4 regions of the Streptomyces sp. NPDC101191 genome follow, and region 1 is predicted to be linked to each of the others. Evidence: riboswitches for the same ligand, from Rfam matches in the RefSeq annotation. Region 1 holds a riboswitch; each other region holds the start of a gene.
What was found. Region 1 has a riboswitch for cyclic di-AMP ahead of ACIRQF_RS03815 (transglycosylase SLT domain-containing protein). Riboswitches for the same ligand answer to the same signal wherever they lie in the genome.
Positions count from the first base shown of each region.

Region 2: linked by a shared signal. The riboswitch ahead of ACIRQF_RS05965 (peptidoglycan DD-metalloendopeptidase family protein) and the one ahead of ACIRQF_RS03815 (transglycosylase SLT domain-containing protein) in region 1 are both predicted to bind cyclic di-AMP.
Region 3: linked by a shared signal. The riboswitch ahead of ACIRQF_RS16660 (M23 family metallopeptidase) and the one ahead of ACIRQF_RS03815 (transglycosylase SLT domain-containing protein) in region 1 are both predicted to bind cyclic di-AMP.
Region 4: linked by a shared signal. The riboswitch ahead of ACIRQF_RS35540 (transglycosylase family protein) and the one ahead of ACIRQF_RS03815 (transglycosylase SLT domain-containing protein) in region 1 are both predicted to bind cyclic di-AMP.

Region 1 is NZ_JBIWOU010000001.1:863,808-871,559, reverse strand. Features, by position in the region: gene ACIRQF_RS03825 (glycoside hydrolase family 15 protein) at 1-1,667, opposite strand, end outside; gene ACIRQF_RS03820 (MMPL family transporter) at 1,924-4,236, shown strand; cyclic di-AMP (ydaO/yuaA leader) riboswitch at 4,587-4,742, shown strand; gene ACIRQF_RS03815 (transglycosylase SLT domain-containing protein) at 4,747-5,547, shown strand; gene ACIRQF_RS03810 (aldo/keto reductase) at 5,620-6,447, opposite strand; gene ACIRQF_RS03805 (heme-binding protein) at 6,524-6,949, opposite strand; gene ACIRQF_RS03800 (MFS transporter) at 7,022-7,752, opposite strand, start outside.
Region 2 is NZ_JBIWOU010000001.1:1,370,582-1,378,333, forward strand. Features, by position in the region: gene ACIRQF_RS05945 (STM4013/SEN3800 family hydrolase) at 1-423, shown strand, start outside; gene ACIRQF_RS05950 (STM4012 family radical SAM protein) at 420-1,781, shown strand; gene ACIRQF_RS05955 (STM4011 family radical SAM protein) at 1,789-2,637, shown strand; gene ACIRQF_RS05960 (SGNH/GDSL hydrolase family protein) at 2,815-3,609, opposite strand; gene ACIRQF_RS05965 (peptidoglycan DD-metalloendopeptidase family protein) at 3,784-4,728, opposite strand; cyclic di-AMP (ydaO/yuaA leader) riboswitch at 4,733-4,884, opposite strand; gene ACIRQF_RS05970 (tyrosine-protein phosphatase) at 5,257-6,054, shown strand; gene ACIRQF_RS05975 (DUF6126 family protein) at 6,085-6,240, opposite strand; gene ACIRQF_RS05980 (helix-turn-helix domain-containing protein) at 6,260-6,907, opposite strand; gene ACIRQF_RS05985 (aspartate aminotransferase family protein) at 6,994-7,752, opposite strand, start outside.
Region 3 is NZ_JBIWOU010000003.1:743,607-751,358, forward strand. Features, by position in the region: gene ACIRQF_RS16645 (MerR family transcriptional regulator) at 1-267, shown strand, start outside; gene ACIRQF_RS16650 (hypothetical protein) at 428-577, shown strand; gene ACIRQF_RS16655 (PP2C family protein-serine/threonine phosphatase) at 590-1,819, shown strand; cyclic di-AMP (ydaO/yuaA leader) riboswitch at 2,022-2,168, shown strand; gene ACIRQF_RS16660 (M23 family metallopeptidase) at 2,180-3,250, shown strand; gene ACIRQF_RS16665 (aldo/keto reductase) at 3,315-4,262, shown strand; gene ACIRQF_RS16670 (PrsW family intramembrane metalloprotease) at 4,508-5,821, opposite strand; gene trmB (tRNA (guanosine(46)-N7)-methyltransferase TrmB) at 5,944-6,672, opposite strand; gene lhgO (L-2-hydroxyglutarate oxidase) at 7,212-7,752, opposite strand, start outside.
Region 4 is NZ_JBIWOU010000013.1:148,867-156,618, forward strand. Features, by position in the region: gene ACIRQF_RS35520 (nucleoside triphosphate pyrophosphohydrolase) at 1-937, shown strand, start outside; gene ACIRQF_RS35525 (globin domain-containing protein) at 956-2,158, opposite strand; gene ACIRQF_RS35530 (cytochrome P450) at 2,344-3,627, shown strand; gene ACIRQF_RS35535 (transglycosylase family protein) at 3,742-4,776, shown strand; cyclic di-AMP (ydaO/yuaA leader) riboswitch at 5,034-5,207, shown strand; gene ACIRQF_RS35540 (transglycosylase family protein) at 5,211-5,909, shown strand; gene eno (phosphopyruvate hydratase) at 6,178-7,464, shown strand; gene ACIRQF_RS35550 (septum formation initiator family protein) at 7,618-7,752, shown strand, end outside.

The DNA of each region.
Region 1 (7,752 bases):
GTGAACCGGGCCGGGCGCACCCGCCCGGCCCGGGCCAGCGCGTCCACGTACAGGAAGGTGCACAGGCTGAACGTGCCCTCCGCGCCCCGCAGGCCGTCGGGGGAGGCGCCGGGGTCGTAGCGGTGCACCAGGCTGTCCTGGACCAGGCCGCGTTCGATGGCGTCCAGGGTGCTCAGCCACGCCGGGTCGGTCGGGTTCAGCAGGCCCGCGCGCGGGATCAGGAGCAGGGAGGCGTCGAGGACGTCGCCGCCGAAGTACTGCACGAGGGCCTGGCGCTTCTCGCTCCAGCCGCGGTGCATGATCTGGCCGAAGATCTCGTCCCGCGCGGCGCGCCAGGCGTCCAGGGCGGCCGGCCGGCCGAACTCCTCGGCGAGCCGCAGCCCGCGGTCGAAGGCCACCCAGGACATCACCCGGCTGAAGGTGAAGTCCCGCTGCCCGCCCCGGGTCTCCCAGATCCCCTCGTCGGTGCTGTCCCAGGACGCCGCCAGCCAGTCGAGCAGACCGGACACGGCCTTCCAGCCGTGGTACGTGGGCTGCGGGTCGAGGCCGCGTCCCTGGGCGAGGGCGTACATGGCCTCCCCGTAGATGTCGAGCTGGAGCTGGTCCGCCGCCCCGTTGCCCACCCGCACCGGCGCCGAGCCCCGGTAACCCTCGAAGTCCTCCAGGATCTCCTCGGGGAGCCACGGGTCCCCGTCCACCCGGTACATGATCTGCAGCGGGCGCCCGCCCGCGGAGGGCGCGCCGGCCCGCTCGGTGACACGGTCCGTGAGCCAGCCGGTGAACGCGGCCGCCTCCTCGACGAACCCGAGGTCCAGCAGCGCCCGTACCGCGAGCGAACCGTCCCGGATCCACGTGTAGCGGTAGTCCCAGTTGCGCTCGCCGCCGACGAGCTCGGGAAGCCCGAGGGTGGCGGCGGCGATCGGGGCGCCGGTGGGCAGGTAGGTGAGGAGCTTCAGCGTGATGGCCGAGCGGTGCACCATGTCCGGCCAGCGGCCCCGGTACCGCGCGGTCCGCACCCACTCCTGCCAGAAGTCGACGGCGTCCCACAGCGCCGCCTCCACCCCCTGCTCGTCCGGGAGCGGCGGGACGGGCGCGTCCGGGCCCGCCACGGTGAACGAGGCGCCGGCCTGGCTCCCTTCGGTGAGGGTGAGGCGGCCGTGGACGTCGTAAGGACCGTCCTGCTCCAGCGGGACGTTCGTCTGGAGGAAGGCGGTGATCCCGGGGGCCCGGAACGTCGCCGTCCGCCCGTCGACGTGCGTCTCGTGCGGATTGCTGCCGAAGCCGAACCGGGGCCGGCACTCCAGGGCGAAGGTGACGTTCCCGCGGGTGCACCGCATCACCCGCAGGATGGCGTGCTCGTCGGTGGGCCGGCCGGTCCGGTCGGGAGGCATCCAGTCGATCAGCTCGCCCACGCCGTCGGCCGACAGGAACCGGGTCACCAGCAGCGCCGTGTCGGGATAGTAGAGCTGCTTGACCGTCACGTCGGAGCCGTCGACCGAGAGCCGGAAGTAGCCGCCCTTGTCGTGGTCGAGCAGCGCCGCGAAGATGCCCGGCGAGTCGAAGCGGGGCGCCGCGAACCAGTCGACCACGCCCTCGTCGGACACCAGGGCGGCGGTCTGCAGATCCCCCACCAGGCCGTGATCGGCGATGAGCGGATAGCGCTTCATGGTTCCACTATCGGCGACGCGCCGGGAAGGCGACATCGGAGGACGCCCCGCCCGTCCGCGGCGTCCCGCCCCTCCGCGGCGGCCCGGCGGGCGCGTGCCGGGGGCCCGGTCGTCGGGCGGGTGGCGGGCGGGTGGCGGGCGTCGAGATGCCGCCGCCGAGGGGAAGGCGAACAATTGACTCCAGGACCGGCACATCCGCACATCGTCGGAGCAGTGTTTCCGCTCGGGGATTTTCCTATCCGGACTCGGCGGTGCCATGAACGCAGCAAGCCCGGCCCAGGGCAGCGGATCATCAGCGCGCAAGGCCACCATCAGCCCCAAGGCGCAGAAGAGCTCTCTCTACCGGCTGGGGCGCTGGTGCGCCCGGCACTTCGTCGTCGTCATCGTCCTGTGGCTGGCGGCCGTCGCCGGACTGCAGATCGCCGACCGCGCGTTCGGCGGCCAGTATTCCGACAACTTCTCGCTCCCGGGTGTGCAGTCCACCGAGGGTCTCGACGTGCTGGAGGCGCACGACCCCGCGGCCGGCGGTTACGGCGCGCAGATCGTCCTCAACAACCCGTCCGAGGCGCTCACCCAGGACGCCTCCACGGTGAACTCGACCGTCGCGTCGCTCCAGAAGCTGCCCGACGTCATCAACGTCCAGAACCCGCTGCCGCCTCCGGGCACACCTCCGCCGACCCCGCCCCCCAACACGCCTGACACGGGCCCGCTTTCCACGGACGGCAAGACCGCGTACATCACCATCCGCTTCAGCGTTCCGCCCTCCACCCTGGGCACCGACTACCTGAACGGCGTGGACACGGCCGTAAAGCCCCTGCGCGACGCCGGCGTCACCGTCGAGTACGGCGGTTCGCTCGGCGAACTGGCCCGGCCGTCGGCCGACGACCGCACCAGCGAGGCGATCGGCTTCGCCGTCGCGATCGTGGTGCTCCTGATCGGCTTCGGCAGCATCATCGCCGCGGTCATGCCGCTGGTCACCGCCCTCATCGGAGCGATCTGCGGGCTCGCGCTGCTCGGTCTGACGGCGGCTGCCTTCACCTTCGGGACGGTCTCGCCGACCCTGGCCACCATGATCGGCCTGGGCGTCGGCATCGACTACGCCTTGTTCCTGATCACCCGTCACCGCCAGAACATCATGAACGGGCACGATCCCGCCGACTCCGCGGGCCTGGCGACGACGACGAGCGGCCGGGCGGTGCTCGTCTCCGGCTGCACCGTGATCATCGCGCTGTCCGGTCTCTGGGTCTCCGGCGTCACCTTCATCGGCAAACTCGGCCTGGCGGCCGCCTTCACGGTCGTCACCGCGGTCATCGCCGCGCTCACCCTGGTCCCGGCCATGCTCGGACTCGTGGGGCGCCGCATCGACCGCTACCACGTGCGCAAGCCCGTGGCGGAGACCGACGCGGAACCGGGCGCCACCCCGCACGGCACCTGGCACCGCTACGCCCAGCGGGTGGAGCGGCGGCCCTGGTACTTCCTGGTCGGCGGCGTGGTCGCCCTGGTGATCCTGGCCTTCCCGGTGTTCTTCATCCAGCTCGGGCACATCGGCGACGGCGCCGACCCCAAGTCGTTCACCGACCGGCGCGCCTACGACCTGATCTCCACGGCCTTCGGTCCCGGCGCCAACGGGCCGCTGACCATCGTGGTCGACCAGACCTCGGTCCCGGCGTCCGATCGTTCGGCGCTCGCGAGCAAGCTCCAGCAGTCGCTCGCCAACGTGCCCGACGCGGCCTCCGTCACCGCGCTGAAGCCCACCTCCGACGGTGACGTCCTGATCGGCACCGCCTACTCGGTCGCCTCGCCGCAGGACGAGAAGACCACCGAGCTCACCAACCACCTGGTGGACGACGTGCTGCCGGACGCGGTGGCCGGTACGGACGCGAAGACCTACGTCACCGGCACCACGGCCGCCCAGGTCGACTTCCTCGACATCGTCTCCAGCCGGCTGCCACTGATCATCGCGGTGGTGGTCGCGCTCGCCTTCCTGGTCATCCTGATCGTCTTCCGCGGGCTCCTCGTCGCCGTCAAGGCCGCCGTCCTCAACGTGCTGTCGATCGCCGCGTCCTACGGCGTCGTCGTGGCCGTGTTCCAGTGGGGCTGGGGCGGCCCGGCCCTGGGCGTCTCCGGCAAGGTGCCCATCGAGAGCTATGTGCCGATGATGATGTTCGCCATCGTCTTCGGCCTCAGCATGGACTACGAGATCTTCCTGCTGTCCCGGGTCCGCGAGGCGTGGCTGCGCACCGGCGACGCCGAGGCGAGCGTCGCCCATGCCCTGGAGATCACCGCGAGGGTCATCACCTGCGCCGCGCTGATCATGGTGAGCGTCTTCGCGGCCTTCATCGTGTCCGACAACATCGTGATCAAGATGCTCGGCCTGGGCCTCGCGGTCAGCGTCCTCATCGACGCCACCATCGTCCGGCTGCTGCTCGTTCCCGCCGTGATGACCCTGCTGGGCGCCCGCGCCTGGTGGACCCCACGCTGGCTGGACCGGATCCTCCCGCACCTCGACACCGAGGGGGAGGCGGCGCTGGAGCAGGACCAGGAGTCCGGCCACGAGCCGGCCCGGTGACCCGCGACGTGCACATTCGGACAAAGAGGTAGATGTCCTGCTATTAAGCTCCAATGCCGGAATGCTCAATGAATTCCGGCATTGGAGCTTTTCTGTGCCGGTAGCGCGCAAAGGTCGGACTGCGTGATCTGAGTCACGGCCTTTCCGGCCCGGTGAATTCTGTCGCGACGTCAGATCGGCACCCTGGGGGAGCGGTTGGCGCGGTGATGGTGAAAGGTGGGAATGATCCTTTTTCTTTTTCCGAATGATCGATTTGCTTTGATTAATTTCTGTCTTGTTTTCGCCGGAAGAATTCGCTTACGGTCACCCGGCAACCGGACGGAAACGCCGAATCCTGCCACCGACCGGGTACCGCACACACGACCACTTCAGGCAGGAGCGGGGGACCCAGGTTCTCCGCCGCTCCCGGGCTCCGGGGGCGGCTCGGGGTGAAGCCGTGCCCAGGCGCGGCCGGGCATCTCCTGCCCGAACCCGACAGCTCACCTCGCAGGCGGAGGAGAGGACCCCGCCATGCGTGGACACGCCAAGCACCGCCGTTCCAAGAAGTTCCCGCTCACCCGCGGCATCGCCGCCGTCGGCATCACCGGCAGCGCCGCACTGGCCCTGCCGCTGGCCGGAGCGACGACCGCGGGTGCGGTCACTCCGCAGGCGGCGCACACCGTCGCAGTCGAAAAGGCGACGGTCCAGGTCACGCAGGTGGCGAAGGCGTCCGGAACGGTGCGGTATTCGGTCGTCGCCGGTGACTCCCTTTCCAAGATCGCCCGGAAGTACGCGGTAAAGGGCGGCTGGAAGAAGGTCTACCAGGACAACCGGACGGCCGTCGGCGCCGACCCGGCCCTCATCCGCCCCGGCATGCGGCTGACCGTCGACGCCCGAGGCGCCGCGCTCTCGGGCGTGAAGCCCGCGGCGGCCCGGACCGCGACGACGGCGGGCGCCGCGAGCGCGGGAGCCGTGGTCCAGGCCGTGGCTCCGGCCAAGGCGACCTCGTACCCGGACAACCTCGACGGGTGGATCCGCGAGGCGCTCGACATCATGGCCAAGAAGGGCATCCCCGGCAGCTACGACGGCATCCACCGCAACATCATGCGCGAGTCGTCCGGCAACCCGCTGGCCATCAACAACTGGGACTCCAACGCCGTCGCCGGCACCCCCTCCAAGGGCCTGCTCCAGGTGATCGACCCGACCTTCCGGGCGTACCACGTCGAGGGCACGGCCGACGACCCGTACGACCCCGTCGCCAACATCGCGGCGGCCTGCAACTACGCGGCCGACCGCTACGGCTCCATCGACAACGTCTTCGGCGCCTACTGACGCCCGCGGACGCGAGGACGTGCTCCCGCAACCGGCCCCTCGGCCGGGTGCGGGAGCACGGTCGTTCCGGGCTCAGTTCAGGGTGTCCGGGTCCGGGCCGGTCCGCAGCCCCTGGTCGAGCGCGGCGACGGCCGTCATCTCGTCCGCCGAGAGGGCGAAGTCGAAGACGTCGATGTTCTCGCGGATACGCGCCGGCGTGACGGACTTGGGGATCACCACGTTGCCGAGCTGCAGGTGCCAGCGCAGCACGACCTGCGCGGTGCTCTTGCCGTACCGGGCGGCGATCTCCCGGAGCACGGGCTCCTCCAGGACGGCGCCCTGGGCGAGCGGGCTCCAGGCCTCGGTGACGATCGAGTGGCGGGCGTGCAGCTCACGGAGCGCGCGCTGCTGCAGGCCGGGGTGGAGCTCGATCTGGTTGACCGCCGGGACGAGGTCGCTGCCGTCCAGGAGCCGGTTCAGGTGCGCGGGCTGGAAGTTGGAGACGCCCGCCGTGCGCACGCGGCCGTCGGCGACGAGCTTCTCGATGGCCTTCCAGCTGTCGAGGTAGAGATCCCGGGCCGGGGCCGGCCAGTGGACGAGGTAGAGGTCCACGTGGTCGAGGCCGAGCTTGGCGAGGCTCGCGTCGAAGGCCCTGAGGGTGGCGTCGTGGCCCTGGTCGGCGTTCCACAGCTTCGTGGTGACGAACAGTTCGTCGCGGGCGAGGCCGGAGCTCGCGAGGGCCTTGCCGACGCCCGCCTCGTTGCCGTAGATCGCGGCGGTGTCGATCGAGCGGTATCCCGCCTCCAGCGCCGCGGTGACGGCGGCGGTCGTCTCCTCGTCCGGCACCTGGAAGACGCCGAAGCCGAGCCGCGGCATCTCCGTGCCGTTGTTGAGGGTGACGGTGGGGACGGAGTGGTTCATGACGTTCCTCGGATCTGTGGTGCGGGTGTCTGCGTGGGGGGTGGGGGCCCGGGGCGGTGGCCGGGCCGCGGGCGGGTCAGACGAGGGCGGCCACGGCCGCGGCGGCGAAGGCGTGGTCCTGCTCGGGGGCGCCGCCGCCCACGCCGACGGCGCCGATGAGCCGTCCGTCACGGTGGACGGGCAGGCCGCCGGCGATGAACAGCAGCGGCCGGTCGAGCGCGGTGGTGAGGCTGTGGAACGGGCCGTCGGGCTTGACCAGGTCGACCAGGTCGGCCGTGGGGGCGTTCAGCTGGAGCGCCGTGTAGGCCTTGCGGGTGCTCGTCTCGCCGGAGATGAGGACGGCGCGCTCGTCACGGCGGAAGGCCAGCAGGTGGCCGCCGGCGTCGAGCACGGTGACGCTGACCGTGACGCCCGCGGCGTCGGCGGCCCGCCGGGCGGCGGTGAGCAGGACCTCGGCGTCCTGGGAGGTCAGCGGGGCGACGGCGGCGGTGACGGTGCTCATGAGGGGTGCTCCATGCGGTCGTACGGAAGTGCGGAGGAGGGAGGGTGCAGGGGGAAGGCGCGGGCGAGGGGGTCAGTGCCCGAGGCCCGCGGGGACCTGCCGGGCGTCCGGGACGGCCGCCGAGGTCACGGAGTCCGCGGACCCGGCGACCATCCTCGACCTGCGGGTCCGCCGGTCGAGGAACGCGGCGAGGAAGGCCAGCAGCAGCGCGGAGGCGGCGAGGAGGCCGCCGACCCAGTTCGGGGACGTGTAGCCGAGGCCCGTGGCGATGACCACGCCGCCGAGCCAGGCGGCCAGGGCGTTGCCGAGGTTGAAGGCGCCGATGTTGGCCGCGGAGGCCAGCGTCGGTGCGGCGGAGGCCTGGTCGAGGACCCACTTCTGCAGCGGCGGGACGGTCGCGAAGCCGAGCGCGCCGATCAGGGTCAGCGTGATCGCCGCGAGGACCTTGTCGTGGGCGGTCGCCGTGAACAGGAACAGGACCAGGGACAGGGAGCCCAGCGCGACGAAGAGCATGGGCATCAGGGCCCGGTCGGCGAACTTCCCGCCCAGCAGGTTGCCCAGGAACATGCCGACGCCGAAGAGGACCAGCAGCCAGGTGACGGCGCCCTCGGTGTAGCCGGCGACCTCGGTCATCATCGGCGTGATGTAGGTGATGGCCGCGAAGACGCCGCCGTAGCCGAGCACGGTCATGGCCATGGCCAGCCAGACCTGGACGTTCCGGAAGGCGGCGAACTCGGCGCTGATCCTCGCGGCCGGCGGCCGTCCCGTCTCGGGGACGAGACGCGCCACGCCGAGGAGGCCGA
Region 2 (7,752 bases), 510 kb from region 1:
GAGCCCTCCTTCGGGGTGGCCTCGCCGACCTCCTTCGAGTCCCAGGTGGCGCGTGCGGAGGAGGTGGTAGCCGCGCTCCCCCGCGAGCGCCGGCTCTTCCTGTTCGTGAACGTCTCGGCCCTGCACCAGCCCAACTGGTTCCACCGGCCTGGTGCGACCCGCGAGGCCGGCGACTCGAAGGCCACCCACGCGGCCGCCCTGGAGTACGTGGACCGGCACATCGGGCGCCTGTTCGCCGCGATGAGCAGCCGTCGCGCGTGCTTCGCGATCGTCTGCTCCGACCACGGCACGGCGTACGGGGACGACGGCTTCACCGGGCACCGGCTCGGCCACGAGGTGGTGTGGACGGTGCCGTACGCGCAGTTCGTCCTGCCGGGCCCGGCCGCCGGCGACGCCCGGGACCCGCGGGAGGAGGCCGCGTGACCGTGCTCCGTACCCACGCCGACACCCCGCGCCCGTACCGCAGTTACGTCTACGCGTACCCGCACAAGACCGCCTACCGGCCGCTGCCCGAACGCCCGTCGCTCGCCGCGCTCTGGGCGGACGAGCCGAAGGACGCGCTGTCGCTCTACGCGCACATCCCCTTCTGCGAGGTCCGCTGCGGCTTCTGCAACCTCTTCACCCGGATCGGCGCCCCCGACGAGCTGACCACCCGCTACCTCGACGCGCTCGACCGGCAGGCGACCGCCGTGCGCGAGGCGCTGGGCGACGCGTCGCCGGTCCGGTTCGCGACGGCGGCGTTCGGCGGTGGCACCCCCACCTTCCTCACCGCCGCCGAGCTGGAACGGCTCTGCGACATCGCCGAGCGGCGGATGGGGGCCGATCTGCGGGCGGTGCCGCTGTCCGTGGAGACCTCGCCCGCGACCGCGACCGCCGACCGACTGGCGGTCCTCGCCGAGCGGGGTGCGACGCGGCTGAGCATCGGCGTGCAGAGCTTCGTCGAGGCGGAGGCCAGGGCAGCGGTGCGCCCGCAGCGCCGGGCGGACGTCGAGGCGGCCCTCGGCCGGATCCGCGCCACCGGCGTCCCGGTCCTCAACATCGACCTCATCTACGGCATCGACGGCCAGACCGAGGAGTCCTGGCGCCGCTCGCTCGACGCGGCCCTCGCCTGGCACCCCGAGGAGCTGTACCTCTACCCGCTGTACGTCCGCCCGCTCACCGGCCTGGGCCGGCAGGCCGCCGGCGCTTCCGGGCCGGCCGCCGACCGGGAGTGGGACGAGCAGCGGCTGCGGCTCTACCGCGCCGGCCGCGACCACCTCCTCGCGCGGGGGTACGCGCAGGTGTCGATGCGCATGTTCCGACGGACGGACGCGCCGCCGCTCGGGCCCGACGACCACGCCTGCCAGACGGACGGCATGATCGGACTGGGCTGCGGTGCCCGCTCGTACACCTCGGCGCTCCACTACTCCTTCGACTACGCCGTCGGGATGCCGGAGATCCGCGGGATCATCGACGCCTACACGCGGGCCGGGGACTTCTCCCGGGCCGAGGTGGGCCGGCGGGTCGACGCGGACGAGACCCGCCGCCGGCACCTGCTGCAGTCTCTGCTCCAGGCGGAGGGCATGCCGCTGGCCGCCTACGCGGACCGCTTCGGCGGATCGCCGTTCGAGCACTTCGCCGCCGAGCTCGCCCGTTTCGAGGCGTGGGGCTGGCTGGACACCGACGCCCCGGCCGGGCTGCTGCGACTCTCCCCCGAGGGACTGGCGCACTCGGACGGGCTCGGGCCCGAGCTGTTCTCGCCGGCGGTGAGCGCGGCGATGGCCGCGTACGAGGCGAAGTAGGCGCGGCATGGACCTGACCCTGCTCTACCGGGGGCCGCTCGCCTCCTGCGACTACGACTGTCCCTACTGTCCCTTCGCCAAGCGTCGGGACAGCCCCGCGCTGCTGCGCGCCGACCGGGCGGCGCTGGAACGCTTCACCGGCTGGGCGGCCCGGCAGGAGGGGGACCGGCTGCGGATCCTCTTCACGCCGTGGGGCGAGGGCCTGGTGCGGTCCTGGTACCGGCGGGCCATGGTCGAGCTGTCCCGGCTGCCGCACGTGGAACGGGTGGCGATCCAGACGAACCTGAGCTGCCGCACCGGCTGGCTGGACGAGGCCGACCTCGACACCCTGGCGCTGTGGTGCACCTACCACCCGGGCCAGACGCCGTACGAGCGTTTCCTGGGCAAGTGCCGGGAGCTCGTCTCCCGGGGGGTCCGTTTCAGCGTCGGGATCGTCGGCCTGCCCGAGCACCTGGAGCAGGCCCGCCGGCTGCGCGAGGCGCTGCCGGAGCAGGTCTATCTGTGGGTGAACGCGGCCGAGGGCCGCACCTACGCCGACCCGGAGGCCGCCGAGTGGACGGCCCTCGACCCGCTCTTCCCGTACAGCCGGCATCCGCACCCCTCGGCGGGCCTGCCGTGCCGCACGGGCGAGTCGGTGCTCTCGGTGGACGGCGAGGGGACGGTGCGCCGCTGCCACTTCGTGAAGGCCGAGCTGGGCAATCTCTACGACGGCTCCTACCGGGCCGCCCTGCGCCCCCGTGCCTGCCCGCTCGCCGCCTGCGACTGCCACATCGGCTACGTCCACCTGGAGACGCTGCCGCTGTACGACGTGTTCGCCGGCGGGGTCCTGGAGCGCATCCCGGCGGGCCGGGCCTGAGCACCGTCCCGCCGGGCCCCCGTGCGGTCCACGGCCCCGGCCGCGTGGGTGGGCGCCGGGGCCGTGGCGGACCCGCCACGGCCTCGCGGACCCGCCACTGCCTCGCGGACCCGGCCCGGATCCACCGGCCGGGACGGGATCCGCCGGCAGGGACGGGATCCGCCGGCCGGGCCGCTCCTAGAGCGGCATGAGGTCCGGGCGCTTGGCCGCGACGTGGTCGCCGGAGCTCTCGCCGCGCAGCCGGCGTCCGATCCAGGGGACCAGGTACTCCCTGGCCCAGTGGATGTCGTCCTTGCGGACCTCCAGGGCGCCGCGGGGCGGCAGCGGCGGCCACGGCTGCTCCGGGTCGGCCGGTACGGGCATGCCGAGGACCTGGGCGGCGCGGAGCGCGACCCGGGTGTGGCCCTCGGGCGACAGGTGGAGCCGGTCCTCGTCCCAGGCGCGCCGGTCCTGGACGGACTTCAGCGACCACAGGTCGAGCACCGGGCAGCCGTACCGGTCGGCGATGGCCCGGACGTGCCCGTTGTAGGTGGCGATCTTGCCCCGCAGGTGCTTGAGCAGGATCACGTCACGGGTGTCGAAGCCGGTGGTCACCATGACGGTGCCGACGGCGGAGGTGAGGTCGGACACGGCACGCTCGAAGCGCTCGGCCACGTCGTCGGGGTCGGTGCCGGGGCGGATGATGTCGTTTCCGCCGGCGCAGAAGGTCACCAGGTCGGGGGCGAGTTCCTTCGCCCTCGGAACCTGTTCCGCGACGATCTGGTCGAGAAGGCGCCCCCGTACGGCGAGATTGGCGTACCGGAAGTCCGCGTCCTCCGGCAGCTGGTCGGCAAGCAGGACCGCGAACCGGTCCGCCCAGCCGGCGTACGCCCCGTCGGGCCCGGGATCCCCGACCCCCTCGGTGAAGCTGTCACCGATCGCCGCGTACGACCCGAATGCGTTCTTGTCTGTTGATCTCGAATCGTCTGCCACGGGAGCACATTTTTCCCCTCCTCATGTGACCTACGCGACCGTAAGGAGGGGTTGACGTCGGGTGACATATGCCACCGATAAAGATTGTCCCAAGCCGGAATACACCGGAGGCCCGGCACAGGGTGCCGGGCCTCCGGAGTGTCGACGTCAGGCCGACACGGTACTGACGCGATGTCAGATGCTCACGCCGTGCTGGCGCAGAGCGGCCACCGGGTCGATGTCGGAGCCGTAGTCCGGGCCGGTCCGCATCTCGAAGTGCAGGTGCGGGCCGGTGACGTTGCCGGTCGCACCGGAGAGACCGATCTCCTGGCCGCCGGTGACGGTCTGGCCGGCGGAGACGGAGATCGAGGACAGGTGGGCGTACTGCGAGAAGGTGCCGTCGGCGTGCTGGATGACGACCTGGTTTCCGTAGGCCCCGCCGTCACCGGCGGAGTAGACGGTGCCCGGGCCGACCGCGTGGACGCTGGTGCCGGTGGAGGCGACGAAGTCGATGCCGGTGTGGTAGCCGGAGGACCACATCGCGCCGGCGGTCTTGTACGCGGTGCCGACACCGGCGCCCGCGATGGGGGCGACCCAGCCGGAGGAGGAGGTCGTGCCGGCCGAGGAGGACGACGAGGAGCTCGCGGCGGAGGCCGGGGCCGAGCTGCGCTCGCTGCCGCGCGAGGCGCGGGTCGAGTCGCCGGAAGCCTTCTGGCTGCGCTCCGCGGCGGCCTTCGGGTGGTGCGTCGCCTTGGCGGTGTTCTTGGCGCCGAGGGTGAGCTTCATGCCCGGCAGGATCAGCGACGGGTTGCCGCCGACGACCTGGCGGTTGTCGCGGTAGAGCTTCTGCCAGCCGCCGGCCACGTGGTGCTCGGTGGCGATCTTGGACAGGTAGTCGCCGCGGACGACGGTGTACGACTTCGGGGCCGCGGCCGGAGCCTTGGCCGGGGTCACGGCGGCGGGCGCCACGACGGCGACGGCCTGCTGCGGGGTGACGGTCGGGGCGGCCTGCTCGGCGGCGTGCGCGCCGGTGGCGCCGATGAGCGGGAGGGCGACGACGGCCCCTCCGGCTCCGGCGGCCACGAACCCGCGGGTGATCGGGTTGGCCTTGGGACGGCGGTGCTTACCCTTCACGGGCATGGCGAATTCCTCTCCGTCGCCTGCGAGGTGAGCTGTCGGGTTCGGACTGGAGATGTCCGGCCGCTGGTCGCGACTTCACCCCGAGCCGTCCTTCATCGAGGGATCGGCGTACTACCTGGGTCCCCCGCTCCTGCCGCGTACGGGTGGGTGCGGATTCCGGTCGGCGGCAGGATTAGGCGGTCCGTCCGGATTGAGCGCGACGCTAGACGAGCGGGGTCGACGGGAACAAGCCGCCGATTTCCCGCCAGTGCCGATTCGGGGAAAGGGGGCGGGAATTACGGTCACCCTCCGTGGATGACGGTCCCTCGATTTCCCTTTCCGGAAGGGAATTTGGAAAAGACGATCAGGCACGGTCCGTCACGTCTATGACGCTGCTCACGCCCCGCTGCCCATCTCCCAAGGAATCCGGGCGCGTTACCGCCAAACCCTCAATTCGGACAGAACACTCATTCCCTCCCGAGGGGGTGCGTGCGGGGCCCCTCACCTGGATGATTGCCCCAGGAACCGATCTCGAGACCAGGAGCAACCGTGACGCAAGCGACGACCGAGCCCGAGCTCACCGGCGTACGCAACTTCCGCGATCTGGGCGGACTGCCGACCGTGGACGGCCGGTCCGTGCGCCCCGGACGCCTCTTCCGCAGCGGCCACCTGGCCCACGCCACCGCCGAGGACGCCGCGTTCCTGGCCACCCTCGGTCTGCACACCGTGTTCGACTTCCGCAACGACGCCGACCGGCGCTTCGAGGGGGACGACGTCGCCCTGCCGGGCGTGCGGAACGTGAACATACCCCTGAGCGATCCCGCCGACGGGAAGGAGTTCTGGCAGATGGTGCGCCAGGGCGACCTGGCGCAACTGCGCGAGCTTCTCGCCGACGGCAAGGCCGCCGCCCGTATGTCCGGTTCGTACCGGAAGATGATGGTCGAGCGCACGGCGGAGCACAGCCGCGTGCTGCACGCGATGGCCGAGGACAGCGTCCCCGCCCTGATGCACTGCGCCGCCGGCAAGGACCGGGCCGGCCTGTCCGTCGCGATCTCGCTGCTGGCCGTCGGCGTCGAGCGCGAGGCCGTCGAGGCCGACTACCTGAAGTCGAACGCCCCGCACCGCCGCTACAAGGTGCAGCGCAGCTCCACCGCCCCGGACGGCATGGCGCCCGAGGTGATGGAGCTGCTGAGCCCGCTCTTCGACGCGCGGGTGGAGTACCTGCGGGCCGCCTTCGAGACGATCGACACGACCTGGGGCTCGGTGGACGCCTACCTCACCCAGGGCCTCGGACTCGCCCCGGAGACCCGGGAGCGCCTCCGCGCACGCCTGCTGTCGGAGGCTTGAGGTCGTCGCCCCGGTCCCGGCCGGCCCCGGCTACTGGTTCTGCCCGCCGAGCATGAAGAGCAGGTAGAGGAAACCGGCGAAGAGGTGCCCCGCGACCAGGTACGCGAAGAGGCGGAGCACCAGCCCCTTGGGAAACTTGCCGGCTTCGCGCTCCTCGCCGGTGACCGGAGCGGACTTCTCGGACATAGCACTACCTTTCGGGTTGTCAGCGCCGGTGCGGGGTCCCGTCACCGAGGCACAGCTCGGCGACGGGACTCTGCAGGAGGGTGTGGACGAAGAGCAGTTCGGCCCCGGCGCGGGTGGCGGCGCCGATCCGGTGCGGGGTGAGCGAGTCGAAGTGCGCGCTGTCCCCGGGATCGAGGATGTGCACGGCCTCGCCGAGTGCGAGGCGCACGCGTCCCTCGATCACGTGGATCCACTCCTCGCCGGGATGGACCCGCACGATGTCGGCGCTGGTGGCGTAGGGCACGTGCACGCGCAGGCACTGCATCGCGCGTCCCGCCCCGCCGGCCTGGCGGTAGATCCAGCCGTCGGCCTCGACCGGATCGGAGCGGCCGGCCCGGACGACGGGGTCGCGCTCGGTCGGCAGCTCGCCGAGGAGCTCGGACACCGTCGTACCGTAGATACGGGCGAGGGCGAGCAGCATCGGCAGCGAGGGCTGCCGGTTCCCCGTCTCCAGCCGGGAGAGATGGGCCGGGGAGAGACCGGCCCGCTGCGCGGCGGCCTCCAGGGTGAGCCCCCTGCGCCGGCGCAGGGCCCGCAGCTGCGGGGCGACGTCCGGCGGGACGTCGAGAGCGCCGCGAGCGGCGCGGGCGGCAGGTTCCGGGGCGGGATCCCCGGGGACGTGGTCCATGCGTCCATTCCGCCAGGATCATGCCTCGGAGGCAAATTTGTTGCCTCCGAGGCAAAGCCGGTGGGCCGGATCCGGACGGTGCGCCGTCAGCGCTGTGCGACGGCCTGCTTGACCAGTGTCTTCCCGAAGTCCCACATCAGTCCGCCGCCTCCGTGGGCGTCGTCCATCACCGCCGTGAAGGCGGTGACGAAGCGGTCCACGTCCGCCTCGTCGATGACCAGCGGCGGAATCAGTTTGATCACCTCCAGGTGGTCTCCCGACACCTGGGTCAGGATGCGGTGGCGCTGGAGCAGGGGCACCACGACCATCTGGGCGAAGAGTCCCTTGCGGGCGGCCTGCAGCATCGTCCAGCGACTGCGCAGGCCGAGCGAGGAGGGGCGGCCGAACTCGATGCCGATCATCAGCCCCCGGCCCCGGATCTCCTTCAGCAACTCGTAGCGCGGTACGAGCTCGCGCAGCCGCCCGGCGAGCAGCTCGCCCGTCCGGCGGACGTGCGCGACCGTGCCCTCGGACTCCATCACCGAGAGCACCGCGAGCCCGGCCGCCATGGCCTGGGCGTTCGACCCGAAGCTGGCCGAGTGGACGAGCACCCGGTCCATCGACGAGTAGACCTTCTTGAAGATCCAGTCCTTCCCCAGGGTCGCCCCGACCGGCACGTAGCCGCCGGAGAGCGCCTTGGCGACGCAGACCAGGTCCGGCTCGACGCCGTCCTCGTGCTGGTACGCGTAGAAGTCGCCGGTCCGCCCGAGTCCGGTCTGCACCTCGTCGGCGATGAGCAGGGCGCCGTGCCGGTGCAGCAGCTCCTGGGCCGCGAGCAGGAAGCCGGGCGGGGCCTCGTGCACCCC
Region 3 (7,752 bases), on a different contig from region 1:
CAGGACGAGCAGGTCGCCGTCGCCCGGGCCTTCGCGGCGGCCGCGGAGGAGGGCCTCGCGCCCGACAGCGACGAGGTGCAGGCGATCACCCGGCGGCACCACGCGTGGCTGTCGACCACGACGACGCCGAGCAGGGAGTACTTCATCGGGCTCGGGCAGATGTACGTCGACGACCCGCGCTTCACGAGGAACTACGACCGGCACGGGGAGGGCACGGCCCTGCTCGTCCGGGACGCGATGCGCATCTGGGCCGAGCGGAACCTCTAGGTCCTGTCGTCGATCGTCGAGCCGACCTCCGGGACCCTCGGCCTGGGCGTCGCGCTCGCCGGGGTCCTGCACGGACACCCCGTGCACGTCGTCACCGACCCGGGGCTCGACCGATCGTGGAGCGGCTGCTCGTCGCCCACGGCGGCTCGGGCTCGCCCTGATGGGGGCGGCGTTCCTGGTGCCGGCCGCGCTCGGCCGGTCCCTGGTGGGGCTGTTGCCGTGCGCGGCGGCCATGGCGGCGCTGGCGCGGGGCGGGCGGCTCGCGGTACGCCAACCGGCCGAGGAGGAGTCGCCGAGCCCTCCGGCCTGACGGCACCCTGGGATGGGCGCGGTGCGGTCCGCCGCCGTGGACCGACCGGGCAGGAGAGCACAGGTGGGGCGAGCAGCGGCGGGCGGCGGGGCGGGCGGTCCTTACCGCGGTGCCCGGCGCTTCCTGCGCGTGCTGCCGTCGCTGGTCATCCTGGGTGGGGTCGTCTTCGACCTCTTGACCCCGCCCACCTACACGGCGGCGCCGCTGCTCTCGGCGGCGCCGCTGATCGCCGCCCCGTTCTTCTCCACCGTGATCACCCTCGCCACGGGCATCGCCGCCGTCCTCGTCAGCGTCGGTCTCCACCTCTACAACGGCACGGTGGCCCAGATCCCCGCGCTCACCGAGACGCTGACCGTGCTCACCGTCTCGGGGCTCGCGCTGCTGATCAACCGGGTGGTGCGCAAGAGCGGCGAACGGCTCGCGTCGGCGCGGGTGATCGCGGAGACGGCACAGCGGGCGGTGCTCCCGGCGCCCGCCGGCCGGATCGGCGGGCTGCAGATCGCGGCCCGCTACGAGGCGGCGCAGGCCGACGCGTTCATCGGCGGCGACCTGTTCGCGGTGCAGGACACCCCGCACGGGGTGCGGCTGGTGGTCGGGGACGTCCGGGGCAAGGGGCTCGACGCGGTGGAGGCGGTGGCCGTGGTCCTGGGCGCCTTCCGGGAGGCGGCGGAGCAGGAGGCGACGCTGGAGGGGGTGGCCGCGCGCCTGGAGCGGGCGCTGGCCCGGGAGGGCACCCGGCGGGACGGGCTCGACGCCTTCGAGGGCTTCACGACGGCCGTGCTCGCCGAGATCCCGGGCGGCGATGGGGTCGTACGGGTGGTCAACCGCGGCCACCCCGAGCCGCTGCTGCTGCGTGCGAACGGCGGGGCCGAGCTGCTGCGGCCGAGTGAGGCGGCGCTGCCGCTGGGGATGGGGGAGCTCGCCGCGTGGCCGGACCGGGCCGACGAGGCCGCGTATCCGCCGGGGTCGACGCTGTTGTTCTACACGGACGGGCTCTCGGAGGCGCGGGACGCGGGCGGGGTCTTCTACGACCCGCGGGAGCGGCTCGCGGGGCGGCTGTTCCCGGGGCCGGAGGAGCTGCTCGACGCGCTCGTGGCGGACGTGCGCCGGCACACCGGCGGGGGTGCGACGGACGACATGGCGCTGCTCGCGGTGAGCCGTCCGGCGGTCGGTCAGCCGGAGCGGCGGCGGACGATGCCGGTCGTGCCGCCGGGCGGCCGGCGGCTCGGTGACCGCTCGTAGTCGGGGGGTCTCCCTCAGATAACAATTGACGTAACGTCAGATCCTCGGTTTGCTACTGGCACGTATCTGAGTGGGGCTCAAGTCGGGCGATACCCTCCTAATTCAGTGAATGATCAAGGGGGACGGCTTGGAATCGGGTGGCCGGGTCTATTAACGTTCGATAACGCAGCGCGGTCGTCCCAGCCGCCGCAAGAGGCGGCACCGTGCGCACGCGCCGAATCCCGTAAGGGAACCGGGGAACCACCACTTGGGGTGAATCGGGCCCCACCGCACCCGTGCGGTACGCCCGTAGGAGACCTTCCTGCTCCGAACCCGTCAGCTAACCCGGTAGGCGAGAAGGAAGGAAAGGAGAGCGCCTCCGTGGCGTCCGACACCCCCGCTCCTCAAGCCCCCTTCGACTACTTCGACTCCGCCGGTGCGGCGGGTGCCGCGGGCGGCGAGGAGTGGAACCCGACGGAGGACTCCCTGCGGGACCGCCGGTCCGGCGGACGGCACCGCGTCGTCAAGCAGCGCTCCAACTTCGCTCGCTCCTCCACCGTCCTCGGCGTCGGCGTGATCGCCGCCGTCGGCGCGGGCGGCCTGGCCACTGCCCAGCAGAAGCCGCCGGTCTCCATAGCCCTGCCGGACGTCGACCTTCCCGACGCCTCCGAACTCCCCGGTGTCGGCGAGCTCATCGGCCACGACAAGAGCGACTTCGAACCCGCGGGCGGCAACAACACCCAGCCGCTCACCGCGCTCACCTGGACCACCGACGCCACGGACTCCGGCACCGGCGACCGGACCCGGACCGAGACGCAGGCCGACGCCGGCGAGACGCTGCGCGCCCGCATCCTCCAGCAGGCCGAGCAGCAGCAGGCCGCCGCGGACGCCGCGGAGAAGGCGGCGGCGGAGAAGGCCGCCGCCGAGAAGGCAGCCGCGGAGGCCGCGGCCAAGGCCGACGCGGCGGAGAAGGCTGCAGCCGAGGCCAAGAAGAAGGCCGCCGAGGAGGCCGCGCGCAAGGCCGAGGCCGAGCGCCTGGCCAAGCTGGCCGCCAGCTTCTCGCTGCCCACCTCCTCGTACACGATCACCTCGACCTACGGCGAAGCCGGCTCGATGTGGTCCTCCGGCTACCACACCGGCCTGGACTTCGCGGCTCCCACCGGCACCCCGGTCAAGGCCGTCCACGGCGCCACCGTGAAGTCGGCCGGCTGGTCCGGCGCGTACGGCTACCGCATCGTCCTGGAGCTCGAGGACGGCACCGAGATCTGGTACTGCCACCTCTCCTCCATGACCGTCGGCGTCGGCCAGTCGGTCGGCACCGGCGAGACCATCGGCCGCGTCGGCGCCACCGGAAACGTCACCGGCCCGCACCTCCACCTGGAGGTCCACACCCCGTCCGGCGACGGCATCGACCCGGCGGCCTGGCTCCGCTCCAAGGGCCTGAGCATCTGAGGTCCGCTCCCGAGGGAGGGGACGGCCAGGAATAGGCCCGGCGGTGCGGGGGGTTGACCACCCCATGACTTCACTTCGCCGCCTGGGCTCTTCCGACCTGCACGTCTTCCCGCTCTCCCTGGGCGGCAACGTCTTCGGCTGGAGCGCCGACGAGGCGCAGTCCTTCGCCGTCCTCGATGCCTACGCCGCGGCGGGCGGCAATTTCGTCGACACCGCCGACGTCTACTCGGAGTGGGCCGAGGGCAACGAGGGCGGTGAGTCGGAGACCGTCATAGGCCGCTGGCTGGCCTCCCGCGGCAACCGCTCCGACATCGTCGTCGCCACCAAGGTCGGCGCCCACTCCCGCTACAAGGGCCTGGGCGCCACGAACATCAAGGCCGCGGCAGACGAGTCGCTGCGCCGCCTCGGCACCGACCACATCGACCTGTACTACACGCACTTCGACGACGAGTCCGTGCCGGTCGAGGAGATCGTCACCGCCCTCGACCAGCTGGTGAAGGACGGCAAGGTCCGTGCCGTCGCCGCCTCCAACATCTCCCCGGAGCGGCTGCGCGCCTCCCTCGACTTCGCCGAGGCGGAGGGCCTCGCCCGTTACGTCGCCCTCCAGCCGCACTACAACCTGGTCTCCCGCGACACCTACGAGGGCCCGCTCCTCGACACCGCCGAGCGGGGCGGTCTCGCGGCCGTGCCGTACTACGGTCTCGCGGCCGGTTTCCTCACCGGCAAGTACCGTCCGGGTACCGCCGTCGCCAGTGTCCGCGCCCAGGGGGCCGGCCGGCACCTGGAGACCGAGCGCGGACGGAAGGTGCTCGCCGCCCTCGACACGGTCGCCGCGGCCCACGAGGCCGAGCTCGCGTCCGTCGCCCTGGCCTGGCTCGCCTCCCGCCCGACCGTCGTCGCCCCGATTGCCTCGGCCCGCACGGTCGAACAGCTGCCGGCGCTGCTCGCGGCCACGGAACTGAAGCTGACGGACACGGAGCTGGCGGCGCTCACGGAGGCGTCGGAGGCCTGAGGCCTGGAGGCGTGGTGCCTGGAGGCCTGGGGCCTGGGGGCCAGACGCCTGCGGCCAGGAGGCCTGGGGGCCAGGCGCCTGCGGCCAGGAGGCCTGGGCGCCTGAGGCCTGGGCGCCGGGGCGCCGCGGTGCCTCGGGGCTGGGCCGCCGCCGGAATGCCGCGGGGGCTGGGTCGCCCGGGGCGCCGGACGAGGGCGCGCGCTCGGCGTCGTGGGCCGCGATGCGCCGGGCCGGTCGCGGAGGCGCTAGCTGCGGTACGGGTTGTAGCCGCCGTAGTCCAGGTACTGCGGCGGCGCCCAGACCCGGCCGGTCGCCCGGGCCGCGTGCGTGAGCGCCGGGGAGGCGACCTGGCGGCGCTGCCACAGGTGGTGCAGCAGCTCCTGCTCGCGGGCCGTGAAGTCCGGCGCCGCCTGGCCGCGCCGGGCGCGGTGCCGCAGGAACGCCAGAGTCGTCGCGAAGGCCTCGTACTCGCCGACGGCCTGCGCGGCGGGCTTGCCGAAGCTGCGCGCCGCGTAGCCGCGGGCCAGCGCGCGGGCCCGCATCGAGGAGAGCGCCAGCGGTTCGTCGAGGGCGAGCCACCCGGCCGTCGCGTAGGCCGGGAGCTCGCCGGATATGGTGCGCAGCTCCTTCTGGCGGCTCCATATCGCGAGCCAGGTGAGCAGGGCGAAGACGGGCACCATGAACATGCCGTAGACGGCGACGAACGCCAGCGGATGGAAGGTCGCCGAGCCGTTCCACAGCGCGTGCATGCCCATGGCGCCGAGCAGGCCGCCGAGCGGCAGCAGCACCAGCCGGGTACGGCGGAGCCGGGCGGTGGCCGGCAGCAGGGCGGCGAAGCCGAAGCCGAGGCCGGTGAGCGAGGTGAACAGGGGGTGCGCGAACGGGGACATGATCACCCGGACGAAGAACGTGCCCACCGTCGTCGACAGGCCTCCCGTGCCCAGGTCCATGTCCTCACCGAACGCGTTGCCCAGATAGAGGATGTTCTCCGTGAAGGCGAAACCGGTGGCGGTGAAGCCCGCGTAGACGAGGCCGTCGACCGGACCCGTGAAGTCCCTGCGCCGGAAGAGGAAGAGGAGCAGCACGGCCGCTCCCTTGGCCGTCTCCTCGACGACCGGCGCGACGGCCGTGGCCCCGAGGGTGTCGGCGGATCCGGGGTCGGCGGTGGCGCTGCTGATCCACTCCACGGCGAAGGAGTTGGCGAGGATCGCCACCAGAGTGGAGGCGAACGCTCCCCAGGCGAGCGCGAAGAGCAGGTTCTTCCAGGGGGCCGGCTCGACCCGGTCGAGCCAGCGGAACGCGGCCATGAGCAGCGGCACCGGCAGTACGGCGAGACCGAGGCCCACGAGGAAGCCCTCGGTGCCGGTCTCCTCCCGCACCAGCGCGAGGATCGCCAGCGCACAGATCGCGAGTGCGGTGATCAGCACGACGGCCCGGAGCAACCGGCTGCGCCAGAAGGCCTTGCGTGGCTTGTAGCGCCACTTGGCCCGCTCCGGGACGGCGGCGAAGTCCGGCTGATCGCTCTCCAGGGCGGGCACGGGAGCGGGCGCGGGGATCACCGCGTGGGCTGGGGCGTTGCCGGACTCGGTGACGGGTCCGGCAATGGGGTTCGACGACACGGAACGACCCTAACGAGCGCCGCCGACAGCGGCGAGGGAGTTCCCCGCAGCCTGTGGAAAACTCAGACCCCGGGGCGCCGGGTGAAGAGCAGGTCGTGGACGACGTGGCCCTTGTCGAGGCCCTGGCCCTCGAAGCGGGTGAGCGGCCGGTAGCCGGGCCGGGGCGCGTAACCGCCGTCGGCCTGGGTGTTCTCGAAGTCGGGGTGCGCGTCGAGCACTTCCAGCATCTGCTCCGCGTACGGCTCCCAGTCCGTGGCGCAGTGCAGCAGACCGCCGGGCTTCAGGCGCGGGGCGAGCAGGGTGAGGAAGTCGGGCTGGATGAGCCGGCGCTTGTGGTGGCGCTTCTTGGGCCACGGGTCCGGGAAGTACACCCGGCAGCCGGCGAGGGACTCCGGCGGGAGCATCTCGCGCAGCAGGATGATCGCGTCGCCGTTGGCGACCCGCACGTTGGTGAGGCCGTTGCGGTCGGCCAGCCCGAGCAGGTTGCCCTGGCCGGGGGTGTGGACGTCCACGGCGAGGATGCCGGTTCCGGGGTCGGCGGCGGCCATCTGCGCGGTGGCCTCGCCCATGCCGAAGCCGATCTCCAGGACTACCGGCAGCCCGCCGAACATCTCGTCCAGGTCGAGGACCCGCTTGCCGTCGATGTCGAGGCCCCAGTCGGGCCAGCGCTTCAGCATCGCCTCGGCCTGCCCCGCGGTCACCCGGCTGCGCCGCGGCTGGAAGCTGCGGATCCGCCGCTCGAAGTGCGACCCCGCGGGATCGGGCGAGGGCCCCTCGCCCGGCGCGAACATCCGGCTGCCCAGCCGCGCGACGGGCCGGCCGTCGTCGGCCGGGGCCTTGGCGGGACCGGCGGGGACGGGGTGCGCGATGTTCTCAGGCTGCTCAGACACAATGCCCCCGATTCTACGGCGCACGGCGCGATGACACCGGGCCGCCGGAACGGGCCGGGAGCCGGCGGGCGGGGCGGGACCGGCGCCGGTGGGCGGGACGGGGCCGGAGCCGGTGGGCGGGGCGGACCGGAGCCGGCGCCAGGGGCGACCGCCGGAGCCTGCGGTCGGAGGCGGGACCGGCGGCCAGGAGGTTCGCCGGCGGCCAGAGGTGGGCCGGTGGCCGGAGGTGGGCCGGTGGCCGGAGGTGGGCCGGTGGCCGGAGGCGGGCGCAGGCGGCCAGAGGGGGGCCGGTGGCCGAAGGCGGGCCGGGGGCCGGAGGTGGACCGGTGGCCAGAGATGGGCCGGTGGCTAGAGGAGGGCCGGCGCCCGGCCGCCACCTCTAGCGGAGCCGCCTCTAGAGGAGGGCCGGCGCCCGGCCGCCACCTCTAGCGGAGCCGCCTCTAGAGGAGGGCCAGGGCCCGGCCCGCCACCTCGCGTCCGATCGGCAGCGAGGCCGTCGCCGCCGGGGACGGCGCGTTGAGCACGTGCACCGTCCGGACCGACTCGCGGATCAGGAAGTCGTCCACCAGCGTGCCGTCCTTCAGCACCGCCTGTGCCCGCACGCCCGGGGTCGCCCGGCGCAGGTCGCGCTCCTCGACCAGCGGGAGCATGCGCCGGACCGCCTCGGTGAAGGCGCGCTTGGAGAGGGAGCGGTGCAGCTCGCCCGCGCCGTAGCGCCAGTGGGCGCGGGCGATCGCCCAGCTGCCCGGCCAGGCCAGGGTGCCGGCGAGCTCGCGGGGGCGGACGACCGTCCAGCCGTATCCCTCGCGGGCCAGTGCCGGGACCGCGTTCGGGCCGACGTGGACGCCGCCGTCGATGCCGCGGGTGAGGTGGACGCCGAGGAAGGGGAAGGCCGGGTCGGGGACCGGATAGACCAGGCCGCGCACCAGCGAGGGGTCGGGCAGCTCGTAGTACTCCCCGCGGAACGGGACAATCCGCATC
Region 4 (7,752 bases), on a different contig from region 1:
GCTCACCGCCAGCCACCGGGTGGCGCCGGGCCTGCTGTCCTGGCCGGCCTGGCAGACGCTGCACGGGGCGGACCGGGTGCTGTGCGGCGACGCCGACCACCCGCAGCTGCCGTACCTGCGGGAGGCCGGGGTCGCCGTCGAGCTGCTCCGGCCCTCCGCGCCGGAGCTCGTCGAGGCCTGTGCGGGCGGCCGGACCGTCGTCGTGCTGCCGTCGGGCGAGGGGGACCGGGCGCTGACCGACGGGCTCGCGCGGATGGCCGGCTCCGGTCGGGCCGTCATGCCCGACCTGGAGCTGCTGCCCGGCTCGTACGACCTGCCGGGGGCCCGGCTGCTCGACCTCGTCCAGGTCATGGACCGGATCCGGCGCGAGTGCCCCTGGTCCTCGCGGCAGACCCACCAGGGCCTCGCGAAGTACGGCATCGAGGAGGCGTACGAGCTCGTCGAGGCCATCGAGGACGGTGACCGGGAGGCGCTGCGCGAGGAGCTGGGCGACGTGCTGCTGCAGGTCGTGTTCCACGCGCGGATCGCGCAGGAGGACGCGGAGGAGCCGTTCTCGGTCGACGACGTGGCCGGGACGATCGTGGAGAAGCTGATCCACCGCCACCCGCACGTCTTCGGGGACGCGACGGCGACGACGCCGGAAGAGGTCAAGGAGCACTGGCTGCGGACCAAGGCCGTGGAGAAGCAGCGGGAGTCCGTGACCGACGGGGTGCCGCTCGGCCAGCCGGGGCTCGCCCTCGCGGCGAAGCTCGCGAGCCGGGTGCGGACCGCCGGGCTCGACGTGGCGCCGCCCACGGGTGACGGCGTCGGCTACGAACTGCTCGCCCTGGCCGTACGGGCGGAGGCCGCCGGGGTGGACCCGGAGGCGGCGCTGCGGGCGGCGGGCCGGCTCTACCGCGACGAGATCCGTGCGGCGGAGGGCGTGGAGACGGCGTAGGGCACACCCGGGTGGGGGTCAGGGCCGGCGGGCCTCGGGGTCGTGCCAGTGGATCTGCGGCGGCTCGATCAGCCACTCGGCGCGGCTGCCCGGGCGGGTGGTGAAGCGGCCCACGGCCGGCAGGCGGTCGCGGAAGACCCGGACCGGGTCGGTGCCGAGCTCCTCCAGCTCCTCGGCGACCTCGGCGAGGAAGGCCGGCGGGCCGGCGAGGTAGACGTCGTGGGCGGGCCAGTTGACGCAGGACCGCAGCGCCTGGACGAGCCGCTCGGTGGCCTGGTCGCGGGGGCGGCGGGGGGCCGCGGTGATGTAGGTGACGTGCAGGCCGGGTATCGCCTCGCGGAGACGTTCGGCGTCGGCCCGCCCGTACAGGTACTCCTTGGCGCGGGCCACCACGAACAGGCGCCCCTGCAGCCGCGGTTCGTCCTGCGCGGCCTCTTCGAGCAGCGCGCGGACCGGGGCCCAGCCGGTGCCGGCCGCTATATAGGTGCGCGGTTTGCCGGGCGGGGTGCGGGCGGTGAGCGCGCCGCCCGGGCTGCTGAGCCGCAGTGTCTCGCCCACCCGCAGGCGCTCGGTGAGCGCGGTGCTCATCAGCCCGCCCCTGATGCGGCTGACGTGCAGGTCGAGCGTGCCGTCGGCGCGGGGCGCGTTGGCGAGGGAGTACGTGCGCCAGATCCGGGGCACGTGCAGCGAGCTGACGCTCACGTACTGCCCGGCGAGGTACGGGTAGGGCTGCCGGGGGCGCAGGGTCAACAGGGTCAGGTCCTCGCCGTGGCGTTCGTGCCGGACGACGTCGGCGTCCCACCAGGCGGGCAGGCCCTCCGCCGCGGCCTCCTCGGCCCCGGCCGACATCAGGTCGGCGACCCGCCCGTAGGCCTCGGTCCACGCCTTCTCCGCCTCCAGGGTCCAGGCGGCGCCGGCGGCGTGCGCGAAGGCGGCGAGCAGGCTGGCTCCGACCGCGCTGTAGAGCGCGGGGGTGGCGAGGAACTTGCGGTGATCGCGGCCCAGCTGCCCGAGGTAGCCGACGAGCGCGGGGTCCTCCAGGTGGGTCACCACATGGGTGAGCGCGGCGAAGAGCCGGTCCCGCTGAGCGCCCATCTCCTGGGGGAAGAGCTCGCGGACGCCCGGGTTGTGCCAGAACAGATGGGAGTAGAAGAAGGTGGCGGCGTGCTCGGCCCGTCTCTCGACGACCGCGAACGTGTTCCTGAGCAACTGGGCATCCACGCGGTGAATCTAAGCCACGCAGCGTCACCGCATAGGAGGATCGCGTACGGACATGTCACCTCACGCGGTGGCGCCCGTCCGTGACCTCGGGCCAGGCCGTCTCTTCCGGATCGCGCCGGGCCCGATCCGAAAGGGACCGCCCGGCCGGCGCGGAGGGGCTCCGGGCGCGGGGCCCGGCCGTCCCCTTGTACGGTCGGGGAGTGAGTGCCACCCCCTCTTCCGTCCCGCCCGGCCCCGAGCTCTTCACCTGGGAGTTCGCCACCGACCCGTACCCCGCGTACGCCTGGCTGCGCGAGCACGCTCCCGTGCACCGCGCGAAGCTGCCCAGCGGGGTCGAGGCCTGGCTGGTGACCCGGTACGCCGACGCGCGGCAGGCGCTGGCGGACCAGCGGCTCTCGAAGAACCCGGCGCACCACGACGAGCCCGCGCACGCCAAGGGCAAGACCGGCATTCCGGGCGAGCGCAAGGCCGAGCTGATGACGCATCTGCTCAACATCGACCCGCCGGACCACACCCGGCTGCGCCGGCTCGTGTCGAAGGCGTTCACGCCGCGCCGGGTGGCGGAGTTCGCGCCGCGGGTGCAGGAGCTCACCGACCGGCTCATCGACGGCTTCGCCGAGCGGGGCGAGGCGGACCTCATCCACGAGTTCGCCTTCCCGCTGCCCATCTACGCCATCTGCGACCTGCTCGGGGTTCCGGGCGAGGACCAGGACGACTTCCGCGACTGGGCCGGGATGATGATCCGGCACGGCGGCGGACCGCGCGGCGGCGTCGCGCGCTCGGTGAAGAAGATGCGCGGCTACCTCGCGGAACTCATCCACAAGAAGAGGGAGGAGCCGGGGGACGACCTGATCTCCGGGCTCATCAAGGCCTCGGACCACGGTGAGCACCTCACCGAGAACGAGGCCGCCGCCATGGCCTTCATCCTTCTCTTCGCCGGCTTCGAGACGACCGTCAATCTGATCGGCAACGGGATGTACGCGCTGCTGCGCCATCCCGGTCAGCGCGAGCGGCTCCAGGAGTCGCTCGCCGCCGGGGAGACGGGGCTGCTGGAGACCGGCGTCGAGGAGCTGCTGCGGTACGACGGACCCGTGGAGCTGGCGACCTGGCGGTTCGCCACGGAGGCGCTGACCATCGGCGGGCAGGAGATCCCGGCCGGCGACCCGGTCCTGGTGGTCCTCGCCGCGGCGGACCGGGATCCGGCGCGGTTCGACGAGCCGGACACCCTGGATCTGGCGCGGCGCGACAATCAGCACCTCGGCTACGGCCACGGCATCCACTACTGCCTGGGCGCGCCGCTGGCCCGCCTGGAGGGACAGGCGGCGCTGGCGACGCTGTTGACTCGCCTGCCAGACCTGCGACTTGGGGTTGATCCGGAGGAACTGCGGTGGCGCGGGGGGCTCATCATGCGTGGCCTACGCACCCTTCCGGTGGAGTTCACGCCTTCCCACAAAGGGACGCATAACTGACGGGGCGTCAAGAATGTGATCTTCGCGTGATCTCCGCTGCATCGACTTGTGACTCACGTTCGAATGCCGCTACGTTCACCCGCAGTCTCAGCAGTCACGCGAAAGGCACTCCGCATGCGCTCCGGAAACGGACGTCACCGCAGACCCCGCCAGGCTCCCGCACTCGTCGTCGCGGCGGGAGTCACCGGCTCGGCCATGGCGCTGCCCCTGCTCGCCACCGGCTCGGCCTCCGCCGCTGACGCGACGACATGGGACCGGGTCGCCGAGTGCGAGTCCGGCGGCGCCTGGAGCGCCAACTTCGGCAACGGGCTCTACGGCGGCCTGCAGTTCTCCCAGGAGAGCTGGGAGCGGCACGGCGGCCTCGCCTACGCGCCGAGCGCCGACCTCGCGAGCCGCGCCCAGCAGATCACCATCGCGGACCGTGCGCTCGCCGCGGGCGACACCCAGTGGGCCACCTGCGCCCCGATCGCCGGCCTGAAGAACGACGGCAAGGCGCCCGCGGTGAACCCGGGCCCGGGCGTGACGCCCAAGAAGTCGACGGGTCCCGTCCCGGAGTCCAACCGCACCGACGGCCTGCCCGCCGGCTCCGGCCAGGAGAGCGGGAAGCCCTCCACGGCCCCCACCGCGCCCACGGCCCCGGCCACGTCGGTGACCCCCGCGAACCCCACCACCCCCGCGCCCACGACGCCCGGGACCTCCACTTCGCCCGTGACGCCCGGTACGTCCGTGACGCCCGGTACGCCCGGTGTGCCCACGACGCCCGGTACCCCCGGCACGCCGGGCACCCCCGGTGCGCCGGGCACGACCGCGCCCGGCACCGGCAAGCACCGAGGTGACGCCGCGCCAGAAGAGCCGGGCAACTCGGACACCTCCACCGATTCCGGGCGCCACGCCGCTCCGGGTGACGAGGTGACGGGTGGCGCGACCGATGGCAAGACGGCGGGTAATTCGGACACCACGGACAAGGCGGGCGAATACACCGTTCAGCCGGGTGACAGCCTGTCGGGCATTGCGGAGGAGAACGGGCTCACGGGCGGCTGGAGCGCCCTCTACGGTGCCAACAAGAAGACCGTCGGCTCCGACCCCGACCTCATCCTTCCTGGTCAGAGCCTTGAGCTGGACCTCGGACTGACGGAATCCCAGAAGTAGTTCGGGGGTGAATGTCCGTTCTGTGTAAGTGAGACATGAGTCTCTCTTCCCGAACGGGCGTGTCACGTCCGCAAACTTTGCTTCAATCGCCCCTCACCTGCGCAAACACCTCCTGACGGTGTGCAAGTAGGGGCGATTTTTCCGTCTTGAGGGTCTTTGAACTTCCCCCGGCTCTATGTCTACGGTCGTGACCGCTCGCCACCGCGGGCCCCGCCGACCGGTACGCCGAATCCTGCCGCCGGACGGAGGGAACAGTCGTCGCGCAAGCGCCGAAGGCAGGACCGGGGGACCCAAGGTAAGTGCCGGTCCCGGCCGTTGAGACAGACGGCCGACGATCGGCTTGGGGTGGAGCCGCGTGCAAGGTCACGCGGCCGGGCAACTCACTCGCCCGAACCCGACAGCTCACCTCGTAGGCGTCGGTGAGGAGAACTTCCATGCTGCTTTCCGGCAAGGGCAAACACCGTCGTGCCGCCAAGGCCACCCGCATCGTCGCGCTGGCCGGTGTCGCCGGCGTCGCCGTCGCGGCCCCGCTGATGACCGCGGGCACTGCCTCGGCCGCCACCGCCTCCGAGTGGGACGCCGTCGCCCAGTGCGAGTCCGGCGGCAACTGGTCCATCAACACCGGCAACGGCTTCTACGGCGGTCTGCAGTTCTCGGCCTCCACCTGGGCCGCGTACGGCGGCACCGCCTACGCCCCGAGTGCCGACCAGGCCTCCAAGTCCCAGCAGATCGCCGTCGCCGAGAAGGTCCTCGCGGGCCAGGGCAAGGGCGCGTGGCCGAGCTGCGGCGTGGGCCTGTCCGGCGCGTCCTACGACGGTGGCGCCGCCGAGGCGGCCCCGCAGCCCGCCGCGCCGAAGCGCTCCACCGAGCAGCCGGCGACCCGCAGCGAGCAGCGTCAGGCGCCGAAGAAGACCGCTCCGAAGAACGAGTCCAAGAAGACCGTCACCACCCCGACCGGCAAGAAGGTCAAGAAGGGCGACGGCGAGTACAAGGTCGTCGCCGGTGACACCCTCAGCAAGATCGCCCAGGCGCACGGCGTCAAGGGCGGCTGGGAGAAGCTCTTCCAGCTGAACAAGGGCGTCGTCGAGAACGCCGACCTGATCTACCCGGGCCAGCAGCTCCACCTCAAGTGAGCCTGCCGACCCTCCCGCGGTGACTGACCACCCCGGCCCGGAGCGCCCTTCCCCCGTGCGCGCTCCGGGCCGGGGTTTCTCCGCTCTCTACGGTTACCCTCCAGTAGATCTGGGGCCTTTCGTCCCCGGATGCATGCCCTTGGGTCCTTTTTCGTCCCAGGGGGCGGGCGCCCGGCTGGCTGGAGCCCCCGAGCCGGTTAGGCTCTTGTCGCAAGGCGAACGAGACCTTGCCGCATGCGTCACAACCAGCGTCACATCCCAGAAGGAGATGCTCGTGCCGTCCATCGACGTCGTCGTAGCCCGGGAAATCCTGGACTCCCGAGGCAACCCCACGGTCGAGGTCGAGGTCGGCCTCGACGACGGCAGCACCGGCCGTGCTGCCGTTCCGTCCGGTGCCTCCACCGGTGCGTTCGAGGCCCTCGAGCTCCGCGACGGTGACCCCAACCGTTACCAGGGCAAGGGCGTGGAGAAGGCCGTTCTCGCCGTCATCGAGCAGATCGGCCCCGAGCTGGTCGGCTACGACGCCACCGAGCAGCGCCTGATCGACCAGGCGATGTTCGACCTGGACGCCACCCCGGACAAGTCCTCGCTCGGCGCCAACGCCATCCTCGGCGTCTCCCTCGCCGTCGCGCACGCCGCCTCCGAGGCCTCGGACCTGCCGCTCTTCCGCTACCTCGGCGGCCCGAACGCGCACCTGCTGCCCGTTCCGATGATGAACATCCTGAACGGCGGCTCGCACGCCGACTCCAACGTGGACATCCAGGAGTTCATGATCGCCCCGATCGGCGCGGAGTCCTTCTCCGAGGCCCTCCGCTGGGGCACCGAGGTCTACCACACCCTCAAGTCCGTCCTGAAGACCAAGGGCCTGTCCACCGGTCTCGGTGACGAGGGCGGCTTCGCCCCGAACCTCGGCTCCAACCGCGAGGCCCTCGACCTCATCCTCGAGGCCATCAAGCAGGCCGGCTACGTCCCCGGCAAGGACATCGCGCTCGCGCTCGACTGCGCCGCCTCCGAGTTCTACAAGGACGGCAAGTACGAGTTCGAGGGCAAGGCCCGCTCGGCCGCCGAGATGACCGAGTACTACGAGGAGCTCGTCTCCGCGTACCCGCTCGTGTCCATCGAGGACCCGCTGTTCGAGGACGACTGGGCCGGCTGGAAGGTCATCACCGACAAGCTCGGCGCCAAGGTGCAGCTCGTCGGCGACGACCTCTTCGTCACCAACCCGGAGCGCCTCGCCCGCGGCATCGAGGAGGGCTCGGCGAACGCCCTGCTCGTCAAGGTCAACCAGATCGGCTCGCTGACCGAGACCCTGGACGCCGTCGAGCTCGCCCAGCGCAGCGGCTTCAAGTGCATGATGTCCCACCGCTCCGGCGAGACCGAGGACGTCACCATCGCCGACCTCGCCGTCGCCACCAACTGCGGCCAGATCAAGACCGGCGCCCCGGCCCGCTCCGAGCGCGTCGCCAAGTACAACCAGCTCCTGCGCATCGAGGAGATCCTCGACGACGCCGCGGTCTACGCCGGCCGCAGCGCCTTCCCGCGCTTCAAGGGCTGACCTGCCCCGACGCCGTAGCCACGGACTTTGCATCCGGAGAACTGAACAGGGCGCAAAGGCGTAGCGAAGCGAAGCGTCCCCGCACTCGGTCCCGTACCGTGTGCGGGGACGTACGCATGACCAGGACCCACGAGTGACGGGGAGGCGCACGACATGGCCGTGAAGGACCGGGACCGGTTCTCGACCGCGACCCGGATCAGGCTGCTCGGCGAGCAGACCGCCGCCCGTGTCTACCGCTCCCAGACCCGCCGTCAGGCGCGCCGCTCCCGGCTCACCGGCCGCGCGGCC